3 regions of the Streptomyces sp. NPDC056361 genome follow, and region 2 is predicted to be linked to each of the others. Evidence: riboswitches for the same ligand, from Rfam matches in the RefSeq annotation. Region 2 holds a riboswitch; each other region holds the start of a gene.
The links. Region 2 has a riboswitch for cyclic di-AMP ahead of ACFCY7_RS28580 (M23 family metallopeptidase). Riboswitches for the same ligand answer to the same signal wherever they lie in the genome.
Positions count from the first base shown of each region.

Region 1: another riboswitch for cyclic di-AMP. It lies ahead of ACFCY7_RS23045 (transglycosylase family protein); the one in region 2 lies ahead of ACFCY7_RS28580 (M23 family metallopeptidase).
Region 3: another riboswitch for cyclic di-AMP. It lies ahead of ACFCY7_RS35010 (M23 family metallopeptidase); the one in region 2 lies ahead of ACFCY7_RS28580 (M23 family metallopeptidase).

Region 1 covers NZ_JBHJQI010000071.1:14,278-20,369, reverse strand. The annotation lists gene ACFCY7_RS23065 (exopolyphosphatase) at 1-72, opposite strand, end outside; gene ACFCY7_RS23060 (DUF501 domain-containing protein) at 69-614, opposite strand; gene ACFCY7_RS23055 (septum formation initiator family protein) at 644-1,114, opposite strand; gene eno (phosphopyruvate hydratase) at 1,254-2,540, opposite strand; gene ACFCY7_RS23045 (transglycosylase family protein) at 2,828-3,532, opposite strand; cyclic di-AMP (ydaO/yuaA leader) riboswitch at 3,536-3,709, opposite strand; gene ACFCY7_RS23040 (transglycosylase family protein) at 3,968-5,002, opposite strand; gene ACFCY7_RS23035 (cytochrome P450) at 5,121-6,092, opposite strand, start outside.
Region 2 covers NZ_JBHJQI010000108.1:2,880-8,971, forward strand. The annotation lists gene ACFCY7_RS28560 (hypothetical protein) at 12-374, shown strand; gene ACFCY7_RS28565 (PLP-dependent cysteine synthase family protein) at 439-1,464, shown strand; gene ACFCY7_RS28570 (MFS transporter) at 1,461-2,693, shown strand; gene ACFCY7_RS28575 (PP2C family protein-serine/threonine phosphatase) at 2,875-4,077, shown strand; cyclic di-AMP (ydaO/yuaA leader) riboswitch at 4,302-4,448, shown strand; gene ACFCY7_RS28580 (M23 family metallopeptidase) at 4,460-5,551, shown strand; gene ACFCY7_RS28585 (aldo/keto reductase) at 5,610-6,092, shown strand, end outside.
Region 3 covers NZ_JBHJQI010000166.1:12,443-18,534, reverse strand. The annotation lists gene ACFCY7_RS35015 (GntR family transcriptional regulator) at 146-829, opposite strand; gene ACFCY7_RS35010 (M23 family metallopeptidase) at 1,035-1,805, opposite strand; cyclic di-AMP (ydaO/yuaA leader) riboswitch at 1,818-1,982, opposite strand; gene ACFCY7_RS35005 (M16 family metallopeptidase) at 2,181-3,548, opposite strand; gene ACFCY7_RS35000 (M16 family metallopeptidase) at 3,575-4,915, opposite strand; gene ACFCY7_RS34995 (DNA topoisomerase (ATP-hydrolyzing) subunit A) at 5,103-6,092, shown strand, end outside.

The DNA.
Region 1 (6,092 bases), on a different contig from region 2:
CTCCGGGTCGACGTCGGCGACGAGCAGGCGGATGGAGTTCGTACCGCAGTCGATTCCGGCGACCCGGGTCATTCCGCCGACTCCTTGTCGTCCTCGTCGGCGCACGGGGTCACGCAGGCACCCTTGGCCCACCACTCCGGCAGCATCGCGAGGGCCTCGTCGCCGAAGGGGTTCACGCCGGGTCCGGCGGCCAGCGAGTGGCCGACGAGGACGTGCAGGCACTTGACCCGGTCCGGCATGCCGCCGGCGCTCGGGAAGCCCTCCAGGACGTCGATGGCGTCACGGCGGGCGATGTAGTCCTCGTGCGCGGCCCGGTAGGCGGCGGCGAGCTCCGGGTCGGTGGCGAGCCGGGCCTGCATCTCCTTCATGACCCCGTTGGCCTCCAGCGTGCCGATGGCCGAGGCCGCCCGGGGGCAGGTCAGGTAGTACGTCGTCGGGAACGGGGTGCCGTCGGGGAGCCGGGGCGCGGTCTCGACGACGTCCGGGTTGCCGCACGGGCAGCGGTGCGCGATGGCGCGCAGGCCGCGGGGCGGCCGGCCGAGCTGCAACTCGAAGGCGGCGATGTCCCGCTCGGTGGGCTCGGTGCGGTCGGTCTGCGGAGGGGGCGTTTCCATGTCTGCCTTGCTGTGTCGCGGAGGAGGGGTCAGGGACGGTCGGCGTGGTCGACGCCGTCCCAGAGGTTGTCGTACCAGGGGCGTTCGGCCGCCCCCTGGTCGGCGCGGGGACGCTGCTCCGCGTCGGGGTCGTTCACGGTGAAGCCGGTCTCGCCGGGCAGCACGTAGTGCAGGTGCTCGCGGGCGAGGCGGCGGACGTAGGCCGGGTCCTGGAGCCGGGCCTTCTCGTCCCTGAGTTCCTCGACCCGACGCGCGGCCTCGGCGGCCTTGCGCTCCTGCTCGGCGATCTCGCCCTGCTGGGAGACGTAGCTCCGCATCGGGTAGGCGAGCGCGACGACGAGGGAGCAGACGACGAGGGCGAGGAAGGCCGCGCGGCCGGTGAGCCGGGAGCGGCGGGCCTGACGGCGGGTCTGGGAGCGGTAGACACGGGCGGCGGTCTGCTCGCCGAGCAGCCTGATCCGGGTCGCGGTCGAGAACCGGTCCCGGTCCTTCGCGGCCATGTCGTGTCGCCTCCCCTGTTCACGCGGACGTCCCCGCACACGGTACGGGACCGAGTACGGGGACGCTTCGCTTCGCTACGCCTTTGCTCCCTGTTCAATTCTCCGGATGCAAAGTGCGGCAGCCGCCTTGCGGAGAAGCTCAGCCCTTGAAGCGCGGGAAGGCGCTGCGGCCGGCGTAGACCGCGGCGTCGTCGAGGATCTCCTCGATGCGCAGCAGCTGGTTGTACTTGGCGACGCGGTCCGAGCGGGCCGGGGCGCCGGTCTTGATCTGACCGCAGTTCACGGCGACCGCGAGGTCGGCGATGGTGACGTCCTCGGTCTCGCCGGAGCGGTGGGACATCATGCACTTGAAGCCGTTGCGCTGGGCCAGCTCGACGGCGTCGAGGGTCTCGGTCAGGGAGCCGATCTGGTTGACCTTGACCAGGAGGGCGTTCGCGGTGCCCTCCTCGATGCCGCGGGCGAGGCGCTCCGGGTTGGTGACGAAGAGGTCGTCGCCGACGATCTGGACCTTGGTGCCCAGCTTGTCGGTGAGGACCTTCCAGCCCGCCCAGTCGTCCTCGAACAGCGGGTCCTCGATGGAGACCATCGGGTACGCGGCGACGAGCTCCTCGTAGTACTCGGTCATCTCGGCGGCCGAGCGGGACTTGCCCTCGAACTCGTACTTGCCGTCCTTGTAGAACTCGGACGCGGCGACGTCGAGCGCGAGCGCGACGTCGGAGCCCGGGGTGTAGCCGGCCTCCTTGATGGCCTCGACGATGAGGTCGAGGGCGGCGCGGTTCGACTCGAGGTTCGGGGCGAAGCCGCCCTCGTCGCCGAGGCCGGTGGAGAGGCCCTTGCGCTTCAGCACGCTCTTGAGCGTGTGGTAGATCTCGGCACCCCAGCGAAGGGCCTCGGAGAAGGACTCCGCGCCGATCGGGGCGATCATGAACTCCTGGATGTCGACGTTGGAGTCGGCGTGCGACCCACCGTTGAGGATGTTCATCATCGGAACGGGCAGCAGGTGCGCGTTCGGGCCGCCGAGGTAGCGGAACAGCGGGAGGTCGCTGGCCTCGGAGGCGGCGTGCGCCACGGCGAGCGAGACGCCGAGGATGGCGTTGGCGCCGAGCGAGCCCTTGTTCTCGGTGGCGTCCAGGTCGAACATGGCCTGGTCGATCAGTCGCTGCTCGGTGGCGTCGTAGCCGACGAGCTCCGGGCCGATCTGCTCGATGACGGCGAGGACGGCCTTCTCGACACCCTTGCCCAGGTAGCGGTTGGGGTCACCGTCGCGAAGCTCGATGGCCTCGAACGCACCGGTGGAGGCGCCGGACGGAACAGCAGCACGGCCGGTGCTGCCGTCGTCGAGGCCGACCTCGACCTCGACCGTGGGGTTGCCTCGGGAGTCCAGGATTTCCCGGGCTACGACGACGTCGATGGACGGCACGAGCATCTCCTTCTGGGATGTGACGCTGGATGTGACGCAAGGTCGATGCAGGTCGCTTGGCCTTGCGACAAGAGCCTAACCGCCCCGGGGGCTCCGGCCCGCCGGGCGCCCGCACCCTGGGACGAAAAAGGACCCAAGGGCATGCACATGGGGACGAAGGGCCCCAGATCTACTGGACAGTAACTGCTCAGGGGTCCCACGTCGGGGGTCCGACAGACGGAACCCCGGCCCGGCGCGCACGGGGGGGGGAGGCGCGCCGGACCGGGGTGGTCACCGCGGGAGGGTCGTCAGGCTCACTGCAGGTGGAGCTGCTGGCCCACGTAGATGAGGTCGGCGTCGGCGACGACGTCCTTGTTCAGGTCGTAGAGCTTCTCCCAGCCGCCCTGGACGCCGTGCTCCTGGGCGATGGTGCCGAGCGTGTCGCCGGCCTCGACCCGGTACTCGCCGTCACCCTTCTTGACCGTCTTGCCGGCCGGGGTGGTGACGGTCTTGCGGGCCGTGGCCTTCTTGGCCGAGGTGACCTTCTTGACGGCCGCGGCCTTCTTCGGGGCCTGGCGCTGCTCGCTGCGCGTGGTGGGCTCGGTGGCCGTGCGCTTGGGGGCCTCGGTGGTGCCACCGGTGTACGCGGCGCTGGAGAGGCCCACGCCGCAGCTCGGCCACGCGCCCTTGCCCTGGCCCGCGAGGACCTTCTCGCCGATGGCGATCTGCTGGGACTTCGAGGCCTGGTTGGCGGTCGGGGCGTAGGCGGTGCCGCCGTACGCGGCCCAGGTGGAGGCCGAGAACTGCAGGCCGCCGTAGTAGCCGTTGCCGGTGTTGATGGACCAGTTGCCGCCGGACTCGCACTGGGCGACGCGGTCCCACTCGGAGGCCGTGGCGGCCGACGCGGTGCCCGCGGTCATCAGCGGGGCGGCGACGGCGACACCGGTGACGCCGACGAGCGTGGCGACCTGGGTGGCCTTGGAGGGACGACGGTGTTTGCCCTTGCCGGAAAACAGCATGGAGATTCTCCTCACCGACGCCTGTGAGGTGAGCTGTCGGGTTCGGGCCGGAAAGTTGCCCGGCCGCGTGTCCTAGCACGCGGCTTCACCCCAAGCCGGTCTTCGGCCGTCTGTCTCAACGGCCGGGACCGGCACTTACCTTGGGTCCCCCACTCCTGCCTTCGGCGCTGACGCGACGACTGTTCCCATCGGCCGACGGCAGGATTCGGCGTTTCGGTCGACGGGGCCCGCGGTGGCGAGCGGTTAAGACCGTAGACACAGACCCACCGGAAGTTCAAAGAGGCCGATTGCGGAAATATCGCCCTTACTTGCCCTCCGGTGGGGGGCGTTTGTGCAGGTGAGAGGTGACGGAGGCAAAGGTTACGGACAGGACACGCCAGTTGAGGCGAAGAGACCCATGTCTCACTTGCCCAGATCCGGACATACAGCCCCGAACTACCCCTCCGCCGAAACCGGATCCTTCGTCAGTTCAAGGCTCTGACCAGGCAGGATCAGGTCCGGATCGGCGCCCACCGTCTGGCGGTTGGCGTCGTAGAGGGCCGTCCAGCCTCCGGGCAGTTCGTTCGACTGCGCGATGTCGGAAAGGCTGTCGCCGGGCTGCACGGTGTACGCGCCCGAAGTGCCCTGACTGTCCGTTGCGCCCGAATTCTTCACACCGCCAGCCGACGGCGTCGCGGTGGAGTTTTCGGCGGACTTGTCCGTGGACGACGCATGCTTTCCGGATTCACCGGACTTGCCCGGCTTGTCGGTTTCCTCCGCGGCAGCCTCGCCCCGGTGCTTACCGGATCCCGGCGCGTCCGACGACGCGTCATCCCCCACCTCGCCGGGGGAAACGGGCGTACCGGGCGTAACGGACTCATCGGGCGTGCCCGGAGTCGTCGGCGCGGGGGTGACGGACCCGCCCGGGGTGACCGAGGAGTCCGGGGTCCCCGGCGTGGTGGGCGCGACGGGCGACGGGACGGCCGTGGCCGTCTTCGCCTTCCCGGCGGCCGTGGCGGAGGCCGACGGCAGGCCGTCGGTCCGGTTCGACTCGGCGACCGGCCCCGTGGGCGCCTTCGGGACGGAGGTCGGGCCCGGGTCCACCCCGGTGCCCTTGCCGTCGTTCGTCAGGCCGGCGATCGGCGCGCAGGTGGCCCACTCGGTGCTGCCCTTGGCAAGAGCCTTCTCGGCCACGGCGATCTGCTGGGCGCGGCTGGCCAGGTCGGGGCTGGGCGCGTACGCCAGACCGCCGTTGCGCTCCCAGCTGTCCTGAGTGAACTGGAGGCCGCCGTACATGCCGTTGCCGAAGTTGGCGCTCCACTGGCCGCCGGACTCGCACTCGGCGACCCGGTCCCAGGTGGAGGCGTCGGCGGCGGAGGCGGATCCCGTGGCGAGCAGCGGCAGCGCCATGGCGGATCCGGTCACACCGGCGGCGACGACGAGGGCGGGGGCCTGACGGGGGCGACGGTGTCGTCCGTTCCCGGAACGCATAGAAGCGCCTTTCGCGTGACGGCTGAAGACTGCGGTGAAGGTAGCCGTATTCGAACGCTCGTCACAAGTCGGTGGACCGGCGATCACGCGAAGATCACAGTTCTGATGAACCGTCAGTTCACTGCGGGGGTACGGAAGGGGAGAATTCCACCGGAAGCGTGCGCAAACCCCGCATGATGAGCCCTCCGCGCCAGCGCAGTTCGTCCGGGTCGACGGCAAGTCGCAGGTCCGGCAGGCGAGTCAGCAGGGTCGCCAGCGCGGTCTGGCCCTCCAGACGCGCGAGCGGCGCACCCAGGCAGTAGTGGATGCCGTGCCCGTACCCGAGGTGCTGGTTGTCCCGCCGGGTGAGGTCCAGCACGTCCGGCCCCGCGAACCGCGCCGGGTCCCGGTTCGCGGCGGCGAGCACCACGAGCACCGGGTCCCCCGCCGGGATCTCCTGCCCGCCGATGGTCAGCGCCCGCGTCGCGTACCGCCAGGTCGCCATCTCCACCGGCCCGTCGAACCGCAGCAGTTCCTCGACGCCCGTCTCCAGGAGCCCCTGCTCCCCGGCCGCGAGCGAGGCCTGGAGTCCCTCGCGCTGCCCGGGGTGGCGAAGCAGCTGGTAGACCCCGTTGCCGATGAGGTTCACGGTCGTCTCGAAACCGGCGAAGAGAATGATGAAGGCCATGGCGGCGGCCTCGTTCTCGGTGAGGTGCTCGCCGTGGTCGGAGGCCTTGATGAGCCCCGAGATGAGGTCCTCGCCGGACTCCTCGCGCTTGCGGTGGATCAGCTCCGCGAGATAGCCGCGCATCTTCTTGACCGACCGCGCGACCCCGCCGCGCGGCCCCCCGCCGTGCCGGATCATCATCCCGGCCCAGTCCCGGAAGTCGTCCTGGTCCTCCGGCGGCACGCCGAGCAGGTCGCAGATCGCGTAGATGGGCAGCGGGAAGGCGAACTCGTGGATGAGGTCGGCGCTCCCCCGCTCCGCGAACGAGTCGATGAGCCGGTCGGTCAGCTCCTGCACCCGCGGCGCGAACTCGGCGACCCGGCGCGGGGTGAAGGCCTTCGACACCAGCCGCCGCAGCCGGGTGTGGTCCGGCGGGTCGATGTT
Region 2 (6,092 bases):
GTGACCAGTGTGTGAGCGATGTGAGCCGGCGGGCGCCCGCCGTGCTCGTGCTGCTCGCGCTCCTCGCCCTGCTCGTGAGCGTCTGCCACGGCTCCCACGGGCACGTGCTGCCGACCGCGGGCACGGTGGCCGTCTCCGCACCCGCGCAGCCGCACGGCTGTGAGCGGCCCGGGGACGCGTGGTCCTTCGACGCCCATCTCCCCGCGCAGGCCGCGGCCTCGCAGCTCGCGGCGCCGGACGCCGGCGGAGCCGTACCCCTGTCGTACGAAGCGGACCTCCGCACCGATCCCCGCGCGCGCTGCGTCCGGGGCCGGGCGGGGCCGGGGCCCGAGCCGGGCCGTCTGCTGATCGCCCTCGGAGTCGACCGGAACTGAGCCGGGTCCCGCCCCTCGCGTGACCAGGTTCCCTTTCGCGTACCCACTCCAAGGACGTACCCCCATGAGCGCACCACTGACGACCCTGCCCGTCTCGGGGCAGACCGTCGGCAACACCCCCGTCCTCCGGACGGACGACGGCTACTGGGCCAAGCTCGAAGGCTTCAACTTCGGCGGCATCAAGGACCGGGCCGCCCTCTACATGGTCGAGCAGGCCCGCCGCCGGGGCGAGCTGCGGCCCGGCGCCCCGATCGTCGAGTCGTCCTCGGGGACGCTCGGTCTCGGCCTGGCGCTCGCCGGCGTGCTCCACGGGCATCCGGTGCACGTGGTCACCGATCCCGGCCTCGAACCGATCGTCGAGCGGATGCTCGTCGCCCACGGCGCCCGGGTGCACGTCGTGCGCGAGCCGAGCCCGCACGGCGGCTGGCAGCAGGCCCGGATGGACCGGGTCGCCGAACTCCTCGTGAGCCTGGACGGGGCCTGGTGGCCCGACCAGTACGGGAACCCCGACAACCCCGACGCGTACGCCGGGCTCGCCGCCGAACTGTCCGGGCAGCTCGACCGGATCGACGTCCTCGTGTGCGCGGTCGGCACCGGCGGCCACTCGGCCGGGATCTCCCGGGCCCTGCGCGCCGGCGGCAGCCCCGCCCTCGAACTGGTCGGCGTGGACTCCGTCGACTCCACCGTCTTCGGCCTGCCGGCCGGGAACCGGCTGATGCGCGGCCTCGGCTCCTCGATCCATCCGGGGAACGTGGACCACGGCGCCTTCGACGAGGTCCACTGGGTGGCCCCGGCGGAGGCGGTACGGGCGGCCCGCCGCCTGGCCTCGCGCCAGTTCGCGACGGGCGGCTGGAGCGTCGGCGCGGTCGCGCTGGTCGCCGGATGGCTGGCCCGCACCCGGCCGCGCGGGACCCGGATCGCGGCGGTCTTCCCCGACGGGCCGCAGCGGTACTTCGACACCGTCTTCAACGACGAGTTCTGCGCCGCGCACGGCCTCCTCGACGGCCCGGTGCGCGAGGACCCGGTCGCGTACGAGCCGGGGGCGCGGGTGGACGGCTGGACCCGCAAGGTCCTGGAGCGCGTCCGTTGACCACCGCGAACACGGCCGCGGCCGCCGAGGCCAAGGGGGGCGTCTGGCGGCAGAGCCGCACCTTCGACCCGGCCGTGCGGCTCCTCTTCCTCAACCAGCTCACCATCAACCTCGGCTTCTACATGCTGATGCCGTACCTGGCCGCGCACCTCGCGGACGGGCTCGGGATGGCGGCCTGGGCGATCGGGCTCGTCCTGGGCGCCCGGAACCTCTCCCAGCAGGGCATGTTCCTGGTCGGCGGGGCGCTCGCCGACCGGCTCGGCTTCAAGCCGCTCATCGTGGCCGGCTGCGCGCTGCGGACGGCCGGCTTCGGGGCGCTCGCCTTCGCCCAGTCGCTGCCGATGCTGATCGCCGCCTCCCTCGCGACCGGGCTGGCGGGAGCCCTGTTCAACCCCGCCGTACGGGCCTGCCTCGCGGCGGAGGCGGGGGAGGAGCGGCGCGTGCAGGCCTTCGCGCTCTTCAACGTCCACTACCAGGCGGGCATCCTGCTCGGGCCGCTCGTCGGAGTGGCCCTGACGGGGGTGTCGTTCCGGCTGACGTGCGTGGTGGCGGCGGTGCTGTTCGCCGGCCTGACCCTCGTACAACTCCGGCACCTTCCCGTACGGGCGTCCCGCGCGCCCCGGGAGGAGGGGGAGCGGGGGCAGTTCCGGACGGTCCTGTCACACCGGACCTTCTGGTTCTTCTCGCTGGCCATGACCGGCTCGTACGTCCTGTCCTTCCAGGTCTACCTGGCGCTGCCGCTCGCCGCGGACGGCACGGGGCTCACCACGGCGCTGTTCGTCGTCTCGGCGCTGGTCGCGCTCGCCGGGCAGCTGCGGATCACGGCCTGGTGCCGGCGCCGCCTGAGCCGCGAGCGGTGCCTCGTCCTCGGACTCGCCCTGATGGGCGGGGCGTTCCTCGCCCCGGCGGCGCTCGGCCGGGGCGCGGTCGGGCTGCTGCTGTGCGCGGCGGTCCTCGCCGTCGCGAACGCGGTGCTCTACCCCTACGAGATGGACACCGTCGTCGCCCTGTCCCGGGGGCGCTGGGTCGCCACCCACTACGGGCTCTACAACACCGTGTGCGGGGTCGGCATCACCCTCGGGAACCTGGGCACGGGCGTCCTCCTCGACGTCACCGGCTGGTCGGCGGCGCCATGGCTCGGCCTGTGCGCGGTGGGCCTGCTGTGCGCGGCGGCGATGGCCCTGCTGGCCCGGGGCGGCCGACTCGCCGAGGCCGCGACGGGGGGCTGACGGCCCGCCAGGACGGTGACGGGCCCGCGGGGCCGGGGGCTACGCCACTCGGCCCCGCGGGAGTCGCCGCCCGGGGGCTACGCCACTCGGCCCCGCGGGAGTCGCCGCCCGGGGGTGCGGCGGCCACCCTGGGAGGGCGCGGTGCGGACCGCGGCCGGGCGGACCGGGCAGGAGAGCACAGGTGGGGCACCCCCGAAGAGTGACGGGCGGCGGGCGTCGGCGCGGCGAGAGCCGCCCGGCGTACGGCAGCGCCCGGAGCTTCATCCGGGCGCTGCCCCCGCTGGTCATCATGGGCGGTGTCGTCTTCGACGTGCAGACACCGCCGGCGTACACGGCGGCGCCGCTCTTCTCCGCCGCCCCCCTGATCGCCGCGCCCTTCTTCTCCATGCTCACCACCCTGGTCACCGGGATCGCCGCCGTCCTCGCCTGCGCCGGGCTGCACGTCTACAACGGCACCGCCGACGACATCCCGGCCCTCACCGAGACGCTGACCGTCTTCACCGTCTCCGCGCTCGCCCTCCTCATCAACAAGGTCGTGCGCCGCAGCGGCGAGCGGCTCGCCTCGGCGCGGGTCATCGCGGAGACCGCGCAGAAGGCGGTGCTGCCGATGCCCGCCGAGCGGATCGGCGGACTCCAGTGCGCGGCGCGGTACGAGGCGGCGCAGGCGGACGCGTTCATCGGCGGCGACCTGTTCGCCGTCCAGGACACCCCGCACGGGGTGCGGTTGGTGGTCGGGGACGTCCGGGGCAAGGGGATGGACGCGGTCGAGGCCGTCGCCGTCGTCATCGGGGCCTTCCGGGAGGCGGCCGAACAGGAACGGACCCTGGAGGGCGTGGCGCAGCGGCTCGAACGGGCGCTGGCCCGCGAAGGCACCCGCCGGCACGGTCTCGACGCCTTCGAGGGGTTCACCACCGCGGTCCTCGCCGAGATCCCGCGCACCGACGGCACCGGCACGTTCGGCGGGTTCGTACGGGTCGTGAACCGCGGGCACCCGCCCCCACTGCTGCTGTACGCGGACGGGCGGCTCGACCTCATGGAGCCGGCCGAGGCGGCCCTGCCGCTCGGCATGGGGGACCTGGCGGGCTGGCCGGACCGTGCCGAGGCGCGGCCGTATCCGCCGGGCGCGACCCTGCTCTTCTACACCGACGGCCTCTCGGAGGCGCGGAACGCGGAGGGCGTCTTCTACGATCCGGCCGAGCGGCTCGCCGGCCGGATCTTCCCGGGGCCCGAGGAGCTGCTCGACGCGCTCGTGGACGACGTACGCCTCCACACGGGCGGCGGTTCGACGGACGACATGGCGCTGCTCGCGGTGAGCCGGCCGGCGGTGGGGCAGCCGGAGCGGCGGCGGACCATGCCGGTGGTGCCGCCGGAGGGGACGGGATGACCGGACGCGGTGACCAGGCGTAGTCGAGAGGTGTCACTGCGATAACAATTGACATAACGTCAGATCGGCGATCTCCGGCGGTTGCGTTCTGAAGGGGGGTCAACTCGGGCCTTTCCCTCCCATTTCAATGAATGATCAAGGGGAACGGCTTGGAATGGGGACCCCCTGTCTATTAACGTTCGATAACGCAGCGCGGTCGTTTCAGCCGTCGCAAGAGACGGCACCGTGCGCGCGCGCCGAATCCTGAAGAGGAACCGGGGAACCACCACTTGGGGTGAATCGGGCCTTTCGCACCTGTGCGACCGTGCCCGTAGGAGACCTTCCTGCTCCGAACCCGTCAGCTAACCCGGTAGGCGAGAAGGAAGGAAAGGAGCGCGCCTCCGTGGCGTCCAACACTCCCGCACCCGAAGCCCCCTTCGATGCCTTCGGTGGTGGTGCGGGTCCCGCCGCCCCGGACACCGAGTGGAATCCCACCGAGGACTCCCTCCGCGCGCAGAGCCGCTCCGGCGGCCGCCACCGGGTCGTCAAGCAGCGCTCCAACTTCGCCCGCTCCTCCACCGTCCTCGGCGTCGGCGTGATCGCCGCCGTCGGCGCGGGCGGCCTCGCCACCGCGCAGGAGAAGCCGCCGGTCGCGATATCGCTCCCCGACCTCGACCTCCCGGACGCCCACGACCTCCCCGGCGTCGGCGACCTCCTCCCCGGCGAGGACAGCGAGCCCGTCAGCCCGGCCCGCGCCAACCCGAACCCGCTCACCGCCGCCACCTACACCACGGTGGCCGACGAGCAGACCGATGCGACCGACCGGACCGCGACCGGCGCCGACGCGGGCGAGGCCCTGCGCGCCCGCATCCTCCAGCAGGCCGAGCAGCAGCAGGCCTCCGCCGACGCCGCCGACAAGGCCGCCGCGGAGAAGCTGGCCGCCGAGAAGGCCGCCGCGGAGGCCGCGGCCAAGGAAGCCGCGGCGGAGAAGTCGGCCGCCGAGGCCAAGGCGAAGGCCGAGGCGGAGGCGAAGGCCAAGGCCGAGGCGGAAGCCGCCGCGAAGGCGGAGGCCGAGCGCCTCGCCAAGCTCGCCGCGAGCTACTCGCTGCCCGTCTCCTCGTACACCCTCACCGCCTCCTACATGCAGTCCGGCTCGATGTGGTCCTCCGGCTACCACACCGGCCTCGACTTCGCCGCGCCCACGGGCACCCCGCTCAAGGCGGTCCACGGCGCCACCGTGAAGTCCGCGGGCTGGTCCGGCTCCTACGGCTACCGCATCGTCCTGGAGCTCGCCGACGGCACCGAGGTCTGGTACTGCCACCTCTCGTCCATGACGGTCTCCGCGGGCCAGACCGTCGGCACCGGCGAGACCATCGGCCGTGTCGGCGCCACCGGCAACGTCACCGGCGCCCACCTCCACATGGAGGTCCACACCGCCGGCGGCGACGGCATCGACCCGGCGCAGTGGCTCCGCTCCAAGGGCCTGACGGTCTGAGGCCGTCCCGGGCCGCTCGCACGGAATAGGCCCGGCGGCGGGCGGGGTTGATCACCCCATGACCTCTCTCCGCCCGCTGGGCAGCTCCGATCTGCACGTCTTCCCGCTCGCCCTGGGCGGCAACGTCTTCGGCTGGACCGCCGACGAGGCCCGGTCCTTCGCCGTCCTCGACGCCTACGCCGCCGCCGGCGGCAACTTCGTCGACACCGCGGACATGTACTCCGCGTGGGTCGAGGGCAACGAGGGCGGCGAGTCGGAGACGGTCATCGGCCGCTGGCTCGCCTCCCGCGGCAACCGCGACGACATCGTCGTCGCCACCAAGGTCGGCGCCCACCCCCACTTCAAGGGGCTCTCCGCGCCCACCATCAAGGGCGCCGCGGAGGAGTCGCTGCGCCGCCTCGGCACCGACCGCATCGACCTCTACTACACGCACTTCGACGACGAGACCGTTCCCGTCGAGGAGATCGTCACCGCCCTCGACCAGCTGGTGAAGGACGGCAAGGTGCGCGCCGTCGCCGCCTCCAACATCTCCCCGGAGCGG
Region 3 (6,092 bases), on a different contig from region 2:
CCCGGATTCACCGGGCCCCCCCCCCTCGGTTGGGCGGGGGCCCCGTCCCCCGGCCCCCCACGGCCATTCACATTCTCCCGGTCATTGTTCCGGGCAGCACGAATAACGCCGCTCGAATACCTCTTCTTTGTATACGGTGCGCACGTTAATTCCGGGCACTCGCCGTGTTGACTGCATGTTGCGAAACCCTCACACGACCCCGCTCCGGCCTTTTGAGCCGGTGCAGCGGCAGGGAGCGTTCGGCGTGCAGCACGGTCAGCGCCCTGGCCCGCTCGGCGTCACCGCGCGCCACCGCGTCGACGATGGCGCCGTGCTCGGCCCAGGCCTCCACCGGCTGGGCGGGCACGTCCACCGCGTACATCCAGGCGATCTTGTGCCGCAGCTGGGTGAGCAGCGCCGTCAGGGCCGGGCTGCCCGAGGCCTGCGCGAGCGTCTCGTGGAACCAGCCGCCGAGCGAGCGCAGATCCTCGCCCTGGCCGCGCCTGGCGCGCTCCTGGCCCAGCCTGACCAGGCCCCGCAGCACCTTGAGGTGGGCGTCGGTGCGCCGCTGCGCGGCCCGCGCGGCCCCCAGCGGTTCGAGCAGCGACCGCATGTCGAGCAGGTCGGCCGCCTCCTGCTCGGTGGGCTCGGCGACGTGCGCCCCCGCGTGCCGGCGGGTCACGACGAAGCCCTCGGACTCCAGCGTGCGCAGGGCCTCGCGGACCGGGACGCGCGAGACCCCGTACCGGCGGGCGAGTTGTTCCTCGGTCAGCCGGCCGCCCCGCTCGTAGACGCCGGAGACGATGTCGTCCCTGATCGCCGTGCATACCGAATGCGCGGGAATGCGCATGTCCGACCTCCGCCTTGGTCCGCGCGAGACAATTCGAGCAGCGCCTGTTCTGCGCCTGATCATCGACTCTATTGCAGCGCGCCGGGATTTCCGATGCCCCGGCCGAATCCATGGCCTTATTCCACTGCCCCACGAGCAGCGAAAAGCCCCGGCTCAGTACGAGCCGGGGCTTTTGCGACGCGGTGCGGAACCGGGCCGGGCGGGGTCAGACGTGGACGCCGCGGGCGCGGAGGTACGCGATCGGGTTGATGTCGGAGCCGTAGTCGGCCCCCGTGCGCGCCTCGAAGTGGAGGTGCGGGCCGGTCGAGTTGCCGGTCGAGCCGGAGATGCCTATCTGCTGGCCGGGCTCGACGGTCTGGCCGACGTGGACCCCGATGGAGGAGAGGTGCCCGTACTGCGTGTACGTGCCGTCGTTCATCCGGATCACGATGTTGTTGCCGTACGCGCCGCCCCAGCCGGCCTCGACGACGGTGCCGGAGCCGACGGAGACGACCCGGGTGCCGTAGGCGGCGTGGAAGTCGACGCCGGAGTGGCTGCCCGAGGACCAGAGCGAACCACCGGTCTTGTAACCGGTGGAGACGTACGAGCCGGCGATGGGGAGCTGGAAGGAGGCCAGACGGCGGCGCTCGGCCTCGCGGGCGGCGCGCTCGCGCTCCTGGCGGATCTCCTTGGCGCGGGCCTCGGCCTTGCGCTTCGCCTCGGCCTTGGCCTTCGCCTGGGCGACGGCCTCGACGGCCTCCTGCTCCTGGGCGGCGGCCTGGGCGTCGATCCGGTCCACGAGGGAGTCCTCGGTGATGACCTGGGTGAGGCCGGTGTCCTCGGCGGAGCGGTTGTCCGTGTCGGCGGCGAGCGCCGGGGAGGCGAGGGTTCCGATGACGCCGGTGGTGGCGAGCGTCGCGACGCCGGCGATGCCCACGCTGCGGCGCGCCATCCGGCTCGGACCACGATGCTTCCCGGTGGCACGGGTGAACGCCATGTAGTGGCTGATCCTTTCCTTCCTTCTCGCCTACCGGGTTAGCTGACGGGTTCGGAGCAGGAAGGTCTCCTACGGGCCCCTCCGTACGGGACGAAGGCGTCCGATTCACCCCAGGGACTCATGTGGGTCCCCGGCTCCCCAGGCTCGCGCCTGACGGGGACTCGGCGATGACTGTCCGATGCCGCGGCTGCGGCACGTGCACTGACGAACAGCCGCACCGACGCTATGCGGATCGTCTTTCAATCACCAACCGGACACGCCTTTTGTAAGACATGCCACAGGGCAAAGGGTCACCCTTGCTCTCAATACGGACATAGCGAGAGGCCCCGGCGAACATGCCGCCGAGGCCCTCCCGTTGTCACACCGGAACCGGAATCAGCCGGTCACGACGGTCACTTCGCCGATGCCGAGCGCCCGCACGGGCTCCGCGATCTGCGCCGCGTCGCCCACCAGCACCGTGACGAGCCGGTCCACGGGGAAGGCGCTGACCACGGCAGCGGTCGCCTCCACCGTGCCGGTCTCGGCCAGGCGCGCGTACAACTGGGCCTGGAAGTCGTCCGGAAGGTGCTGTTCGACCTGGTCGGCGAGCGTCCCGGCGACGGAGGCGGCCGTCTCGTACTTGAGCGGCGCGACCCCCACCAGGTTCTGCACGGCGGTCTCGCGCTCGGCGTCGGTGAGCCCCTCGGCGGCGAGGGTGCGCAGCACCTGCCACAGGTCCTCGAGGGCCGGACCGGTGTTGGGGGTGTCGACGGAGCCGCTGATGGCGAGCATCGAGGCGCCGTTCCCCTCGGCGTCCGAGCGGAGCACCTGGCCGAAGGCCCGCACGCCGTACGTGTAGCCCTTCTCCTCGCGCAGGACCTTGTCGAGCCGCGAGGTGAGGGTGCCGCCGAGGCAGTACGTGCCGAGGACCTGGGCCGGCCAGACGCGGTCGTGCCGGTCGGCACCGATCCGGCCGATGAGCAGCTGGGTCTGCACGGCTCCCGGGCGGTCCACGATGACGACCCGTCCGGTGTCGTCCGCCGTGATCGGCGGCATCGGGAGCGGCTCGGCCGGCTCGCCGGTCCAGGCGCCCAGCGTGTCCGCGAGGACCTTGTCGAGGTCGACGCCGGTCAGGTCGCCGACGACCACCGCCGTGGCGGTGCCGGGCCGGACGTACGCGTCGTAGAAGGCGCGGACGGCGGCGGCGTCGATCGCGGCGACGGTCTCCTCGGTGCCCTGGCGCGGCCGGGACATCCGGGACTCGGCCGGGAAGAGCTCCTTGGAGAGCTGCTTGGCGGCGCGGCGGGACGGGTTGGCCGTCTCGTGCGGGATCTCGTCGAGACGGTTGCGCACCAGGCGCTCGATCTCGGTCTCCAGGAACGCCGGGGCGATCAGGGCCTCGGAGAGCAGCCCGAGCGCCTTGGGCAGCCGGGAGACGGGGACCTCCAGGGAGACCCGTACGCCCGGGTGGTCGGCGTGCGCGTCGAGCGTCGCGCCGCAGCGCTCCAGGTCGGCCGCGAACTCCTCGGCGCTGCGCTGGTCCGTTCCCTCGGAGAGCGCGCGGGCCATGATCGTGGCGACGCCGTCGAGACCGGCGGGCTCCGCGTCCAGCGGGGCCGGCAGGAAGATCTCCACGGCCACGACCTGCTGGCCGGGGCGGTGGCAGGTCAGCAGCGTCAGGCCGTTGTCCAGCTTCCCGCGGTCCGGGGCCGGAAACGCCCAGGGCCTGGCGGCGCCCGGCGCCGGCTGCGGGTGGAAGTCCATGCTCGTCAAAGACGCGGCAGCGTCGGTCACTGGTCCGCTCCCTCTTCCTCGTCGCTGTCGCTCTCGTCGGTGGCCACCGGCTCGTAGACCAGGACCGCGCGGTTGTCGGGGCGCAGCTTGGCCGCGGCGACCGCCTGCACCTCCTCGGCGGTGACGTCCAGGACCCGGTCCACGGCCGTCAGGGCGAGCTGCGGGTCGCCGAACAGCACGGCGAACCGGCACAGTTCGTCGGCGCGGCCCGCGACGGTGCCGAGCCGGTCGAGCCACTCGCGCTCCAACTGGGCCTGCGCGCGCTCCATCTCCTCGGGCGTGGGGCCCTCGGCGGCGAACCGGGCGAGCTCCTCGTCGACGGCCGCCTCGATCTGCGGGACCTCGACGCCTCCGGAGGTCTTCACGTCCAGCCAGCCCAGCGAGGGCGCGCCGGCGAGCCGCAGCAGGCCGAAGCCGGCGGCGACGGCCGTGCGGTCGCGGCGGACCAGCCGGTTGTGCAGGCGGGACGACTCGCCACCGCCCAGGACCGTCAGGGCCAGATCGGCGGCGTCGCACTCGCGCGTGCCGTCGTGCGGCAGCCGGTAGGCGGCCATCAGCGCGCGGGCCGGGACCTCCTCCTCGACGACCTCGCGCAGCTGCTCGCCGATGACCTCGGGCAGCGAGCCGTCGCGCGGGGGCAGCTTGCCGTCGTGCTGCGGGATGGAGCCGAAGTACTTCTCGATCCAGGCGAGGGTCTGCACCGGGTCGATGTCGCCGACGACGGACAGCACCGCGTTGTTCGGCGCGTAGTACGTGCGGAAGAAGTTCCGCGCGTCCTCCAGCGTCGCCGCGTCCAGGTCGGCCATGGAGCCGATCGGGGTGTGGTGGTACGGGTGGCCCTCCGGGTAGGCGAGGGCGGTGAGCTTCTCGAACGCGGTGCCGTACGGCACGTTGTCGTAGCGCTGGCGGCGCTCGTTCTTGACGACGTCCCGCTGGTTCTCCATGGACTCGTCGTCCAGGGCGGCCAGCAGCGAGCCCATGCGGTCGGCCTCCAGCCAGAGGGCGAGCTCCAGCTGGTGCGTGGGCATGGTCTCGAAGTAGTTGGTGCGCTCGAAGCTCGTCGTGCCGTTGAGCGAGCCGCCCGCGCCCTGCACCAGTTCGAAGTGGCCGTTCCCGTGGACCTGCTTCGAACCCTGGAACATCAGGTGCTCGAAGAGGTGGGCGAGGCCCGTGCGGCCCTCGACCTCGTGGCGCGAGCCGACGTCGTACCAGAGGCAGACCGCGGCGACCGGGGTCAGGTGGTCCTCCGAGAGCACCACGCGCAGGCCGTTCGCCAACCGGTGCTCGGTCGCTGTCAGGCCGCCGGAGCCGGCCTCGGCCGTGGCCGTGTGACCCATGGGCATGTACGTCCCTTCGATCGCGATGTGAAAAAGTCCTGCCACTGTATGCAAGCGCGCCGACACTTCGCGAAGTTCCCGTCGGGTCCCGATGTCCCTCTTCCGGGTCGAGGTCGGCGTTGTCGGTGGCACGGTCCACAATGGTCCGCGTCAGATCAACCTTGTTGGTGAAGGAGCCGCAGCCGCGATGGCCCGCCGCAGCACGAAGACACCGCCGCCGGACGACGCGTTCGAGGAGCGAATCCTCGACATCGACGTCGTCGACGAGATGCAGGGCTCCTTCCTCGAGTACGCGTACTCGGTGATCTACTCGCGCGCGCTCCCCGACGCCCGCGACGGCATGAAGCCCGTCCAGCGCCGCATCGTCTACCAGATGGGCGAGATGGGGCTCCGCCCCGACCGCGGGTTCGTCAAGTGCGCCCGCGTCGTCGGCGAGGTGATGGGCAAGCTGCACCCGCACGGCGACGCCTCGATCTACGACGCCATGGTCCGCATGGCACAGCCCTTCTCCATGCGGCTGCCCCTCGTCGACGGCCACGGCAACTTCGGTTCCCTCGGCAACGACGACCCGCCGGCCGCCATGCGGTACACCGAGTCGCGGATGGCCCCGGCCGCGCTGCTCATGACCGAGTCCATCGACGAGGACACGGTCGACTTCGCGCCGAACTACGACGGCCAGGAGCAGGAGCCGGTCGCGCTCCCCGCCGCCTACCCGAACCTGCTGGTCAACGGCGCGTCCGGCATCGCGGTCGGCATGGCGACCAACATGCCGCCGCACAACCTCGGCGAGGTCGTCGCGGCCGCCCGCCACCTCATCCGGTACCCCGGCGCCGACCTCGAGACCCTGATGCGGTTCGTGCCCGGCCCCGACCTGCCCACCGGCGGCCGGATCGTCGGCCTCTCCGGCATCAAGGACGCGTACGAGTCGGGCCGCGGCTCCTTCAAGATCCGCGCCACGGCGACCGTGGAGACGGTGACCGCCCGCCGCAAGGGCATCATCGTGACCGAGCTGCCGTTCACGGTCGGCCCCGAGAAGGTCATCTCCAAGATCAAGGACCTGGTCGGCTCCAAGAAGCTCCAGGGCATCGCCGACGTCAAGGACCTCACCGACCGCAGCCACGGCCTGCGGCTCGTCATCGAGGTCAAGAACGGCTTCGTGCCCGAGGCGGTCCTCGAG